DNA from 2 places in the Cobetia sp. UIB-001 genome. Region 2 is predicted to be linked to the other one. Evidence: predicted binding sites of a transcription regulator. Region 2 holds the regulator's gene; the other holds the start of a gene.

Region 1 (2,401 bases), 1.5 Mb from region 2:
GGGCGCCTTGGGATCATCGCACCGGGTCGGAAACGACACGGTGCGATGACGCCAGCCTGGCGGCTGGCGCTCTTGCTCTTTCTTCTGGACGAACCTCAATCGAGATCGATATCCAGGTCGTCTTCACTCTCGGCGGCCGCGGTCTCTTTCGGCTCTTCCTTGGCTTCCGGCGCTGCCAGCAACTGGGCACGGATCTGGGTTTCAATCTCCTCCATGATGGCGGGATTGTCTTCCAGGTACTGGGCGGAATTGGCCTTGCCCTGACCGATCTTGCTGCCCTGATAGCTGTACCAGGCGCCTGACTTGCCGACCAGACCACACTGCACGCCCAGGTCGATCACCTCACCGGCGTGATAGATGCCTTTGCCGTAGAGAATCTGGAACTCGGCCTGACGGAACGGCGGCGCGACCTTGTTCTTGACGACCTTGACGCGGGTCTCGTTACCGGTGACTTCATCACCGGACTTCACGGAACCGGTACGACGGATATCCAGACGCACACTGGAGTAGAACTTCAGTGCGTTACCGCCCGTCGTGGTTTCGGGGCTGCCGAACATCACGCCGATCTTCATGCGGATCTGGTTGATGAACACCACCATGCAGTTGGCGTTCTTGATGTGGCCGGTCACCTTGCGCAGTGCCTGGGACATCAGACGCGCCTGCAGGCCGACGTGGGAGTCGCCCATCTCGCCTTCGATCTCGGCACGCGGCGTCAGTGCCGCCACGGAGTCGACGATGATGACGTCAACGCCGCCGGAACGTACCAGCATGTCGACGATCTCGAGCGCCTGCTCACCGGTGTCCGGCTGGGAGACCAGCATCTCGTCCAGATTGACGCCCAGCTTCTCGGCGTAGGACGGATCCAGTGCGTGCTCGGCATCGATGAAGGCACAGACCTTGCCCTGCTTCTGCGCCTGGGCGATGACCGAGAGGGTCAGTGTCGTCTTGCCCGAGGATTCCGGGCCATAGATCTCGACCACGCGCCCGAAGGGCAGGCCGCCGATGCCGAGTGCGATATCCAGCCCCAGAGAACCGGTGGAAACCGACGGGATGGCCACACGCGGGGCATCGCCCATGCGCATGACGGCGCCCTTGCCGAACTGGCGCTCGATCTGGGACAGCGCCGCGTTCAGCGCCTTGGTACGATTGTCGTCCTTTGCCATGTGGCCTCCTGTCGAACGGCGGAGCCACACGGGCTGCCACCTGGAATAGAGAATTCTGTCACTGAGAGCTGAGCAGACACCGTCAGACTAGCGGCTGAGGTGTCGTGGCAAAACCCTGTATACATGGACAGTATAATGCCGCAAGTTGCGCCACTCTGCCAGTCCGGTGATGCGCTTTTTCAGGCAGCACCCTCAACGCGGGGCTTGCATCGGGCTCACGCGTCTTCGGTGCCGATCTGCAAGGCCTCCACGCGCTCGATCAAGCCCTGCAATGCCTCCCGCACCGCGGCGTCGCGCACGGCCTGCCGGTCGCCGGGAAAGTGACAGCAGCGTGCCTGCTGGCGGGCCTCGCTCCCCCACGCCAGCCATACGGTGCCGACGGGCTTCTCGTCACTTCCCCCGCCGGGGCCGGCCACACCGCTGATCGCCACCCCCAGCTCAGCGCCGCTTTCGCGACAGGCGCCCCGCACCATCTCGCACACGACTGCCTCGGAGACGGCACCGAACTCTTCAAGCGATGCCTCACTGACCCCCAGCAGGCGCTGCTTGGTGGCATTGGAATAGGTCACGTAGCCCGCATCGAAATAGCTGGAGCTGCCGGCAATCGCCGTGATCGCCGCGCTCACCCCGCCTCCGGTGCACGACTCGGCGGTGGTGACGCGCACCCCGCGCGCGACCGCCAGCGCCTGCAACTGCTCAGCCAGGGCATTCGCGCACGCAGCCTCGGGGGTCGTACCAGTCAATTGGCTCACGAACTTTCTCCTTGTGGAGGTCATCGGGTGAAAAGGGCAGCGAGCATGAGACATCACAGGCATTGGAGCCGGCCGCGCCAGTCCGTAGAATATCGCGCATCCCGCATGCCGTGCTCTCGCATGTGTGCTTTTTCCCATTGCAGTGCAGTCAAGGAAGTCCATGGCCATGGCCAAGAACAGCGCGCCCCAGATGACGCCGATGATGACGCAGTACATGAAGATCAAACGCGAGCACCCCGGCGTGCTGCTGTTCTATCGCATGGGCGACTTCTATGAACTGTTCCATGAGGACGCCAAGCGCGCAGCACAACTTCTCGATATCACGTTGACGGCGCGCGGCAGCTCCGGCGGCTCACCGATTCCCATGGCAGGGGTGCCCTATCACAGCGCCGAAGGCTATCTGGCACGCCTGGTCAAGATGGGCGAATCGGTGGCCATCTGCGAGCAGATCGGTGACCCGGCGACCAGCAAGGGGCCTGTCGAGCG
Region 2 (2,401 bases):
GACCGCCTGGATCAGCGATTTCTTGGAGCCGAAGTGGTAGTTCACCGCCGCCAGATTGACCTTGGCCTTGCTGGTGATGTTGCGCAGTGAGGTCTCGGCGAAGCCGCGCTCGGCGAACAGCACCTCGGCAGTATCGAGGATGCGGGTAACGGTATCGGTCTGGGCCATGGGCGGAACCCTTGTCAGGTAGAAAAGGACTGGAGTCGTAGGTCACGGTGCAAGCCCCGCGCGGCGACTCTCTCATGAGGTGGTGCAGGTTCACCGCAAGGCGCGTTCGATCATGGCACCCGTGAGCACCGCCATCGGCGAACATTCGTTTGAAACACTTTGATTCTAGCGCGCCATGCCATGACTGACAATTCTCTCGCGTTTCAAACGCCAGAGGTTTAGCCAAGCCTGATATTCCCTCAACGCTGACCGTGCCGATTCAAGGGCTCGCCTAGCTCGGTGACTGACCACCCCGCCAGAGCCAGGCCGGGTTCACTTCCAGACATTCACCACCAGACATTCACCTCCAGGCATTCACTTCCAGACATTCCCATCAAGAAAGAATGCCTCGGATATCGGCACGAAAAGTCGCCAGACAGCGATATCTCGGCGACTACCTGCCCTTTGAGGCCACCACGCAAGCCACGATGCCTTGCATGACCGCCATGACTGGATACAATGACAGTTGTATGGATGCACACCCCGTGCCGTCAGCTCAAGATGCCGCCCAGGCCAAAGGCAATGCCATGACCCAGCCGCTTACTCCGCGCCAGCAGGATGTCTTCGACTTCATCATCAAGACCATCAAGTCCTCTGGCTACCCGCCGACGCGGGCCGAAATCGCCCAGGCGCTGGGCTTCCGCTCACCGAATGCTGCCGAGGAGCATCTGCGTGCCCTCAAGCGCAAGGGCGCCATCGAGATGGTGCCGGGCACCTCTCGCGGCATTCGCGTGCCGTCGCTGGCTGACGTCGACGACAGCGCCAACGATGGTCTGCCGGTGATCGGGGAAGTGGCCGCCGGCAGTCCGATTCTTGCCAGCGAGCATATCGACCGTCACTGCCCGCTGCCGAGCGACTACTTCTCGCCGGCTGCCGACTACCTGTTGCGCGTGCGCGGCGTGTCGATGAAGGACGTGGGAATTCTGGAAGGCGACCTGCTGGCCGTGCACCGCACCAGCAGCGTGCGTGACGGACAGATCGTGGTGGCACGTCTGGGGGATGAAGTTACCGTCAAGCGCTTCCGCCGTGACGGGCACTACGTGTGGCTGGAAGCCGAGAACGAGGACTTCTCGCCGATCAAGGTCGACCTGCGCACGGACAGCCTGGAGATCGAAGGTCTCGGGGTGGGCGTCATCCGCGATGGCGGCCTGCACTGAGGCCTTGACCAGCAGCGCTTTGAGCAACGAGCTATGCCCAGCAGCACCTTTCTCGCAGAGCTCTGAGCAACAGAAAAGCCGCACGCATTGCACAAAAAACCCGCCTCGAGGCGGGTTTTTTGTGCGCGAAGCGCGAGCGATGAATCAGTGCACGATGCCTTCTGACTGCTCGTCCTCGTCTTCTTCGCCATCCCAGAGGCGAGTCCGGGTGATGGCGTGGTCGATCATCTCACGCGCGACCTCGAAACGATTGTCACGCAGCAGATCGGCGGCCTCGTCCGAAATGCGAATGCTGAGCAGCGGCTCACCTTCGCTTTCCGCGGCGCGCAGAATCACTTCACCATCTTCCATTTGCACAATTTCAAGTACGGCGGGATCGGACACGTCATTCCTCCTGCACGGCATCTCGCGAGATACCGGCGTCGTTGTAATCGTCAGCGCGACGGCTGGCAAGCCCGGCACCGCGTTGCCATCAGCGACGCAGAAAAAAGTACGACCACAGCCAGAGCCATGGTCGTACCGGAGAATGCAGGGCTTGCCACAATGCGATCAGTCTAGCACCCGTGAAGGCGAAACGTCACCCGATTGCCATGCGCCAGTCATCACCAGCGTGCAGCACCAGATCAACGCCTTGACCTACCACTCGACACTCGACTCACGCAGCTGCGGCAGCAGCGCCTTGAATGCCGTGATGGCGGCGCTGAGACGCTCGGCCAGCGAGGCGCTCGAGGCTGCCGCGATGATCAGACCATCACCCCGCGAACGCGATTCCTCGCGGCGCGCGACGCCGCCCTCTTCATGCAGGCGGGTCACATCCGCGACCAGCTCAGACAACCAGCTATCGGAACGCTCCAGCAGGCTGCGCAGCTGCTCGACCTCGGCGATGGGCGTCGGCGGCGACGCCAGGCGCTCGCGCCAGCTACCCTCTGGCCAGCGCGCCGTCACGGCACATTCTTCCAGCAATGACGCCAGCGCCAGCTCCAGCAGGGCGAGCGCGCCCTCTTCACCGGCCATGCGACGCGCCACGGCATGCTCAT

Evidence for each region. The regulator LexA, encoded in region 2, represses DNA repair genes until DNA is damaged. The targets are predictions, from matches to a motif close to TACTGTNTANNTANACAGTA.
Region 1: a site for LexA is predicted at 1,277-1,296, ahead of recA (recombinase RecA). Genes of this name have one in related genera too.

What each region holds. Positions count from the first base shown of each region.
Region 1 is NZ_CP058244.1:3,693,154-3,695,554, forward strand. Features, by position in the region: gene recA (recombinase RecA) at 96-1,163, opposite strand; gene HA399_RS15260 (CinA family protein) at 1,379-1,915, opposite strand; gene mutS (DNA mismatch repair protein MutS) at 2,082-2,401, shown strand, end outside.
Region 2 is NZ_CP058244.1:1,001,512-1,003,912, reverse strand. Features, by position in the region: gene HA399_RS04270 (TetR/AcrR family transcriptional regulator) at 1-168, opposite strand, end outside; gene lexA (transcriptional repressor LexA) at 735-1,364, shown strand; gene HA399_RS04260 (hypothetical protein) at 1,509-1,748, opposite strand; gene HA399_RS04255 (DUF6586 family protein) at 2,001-2,401, opposite strand, start outside.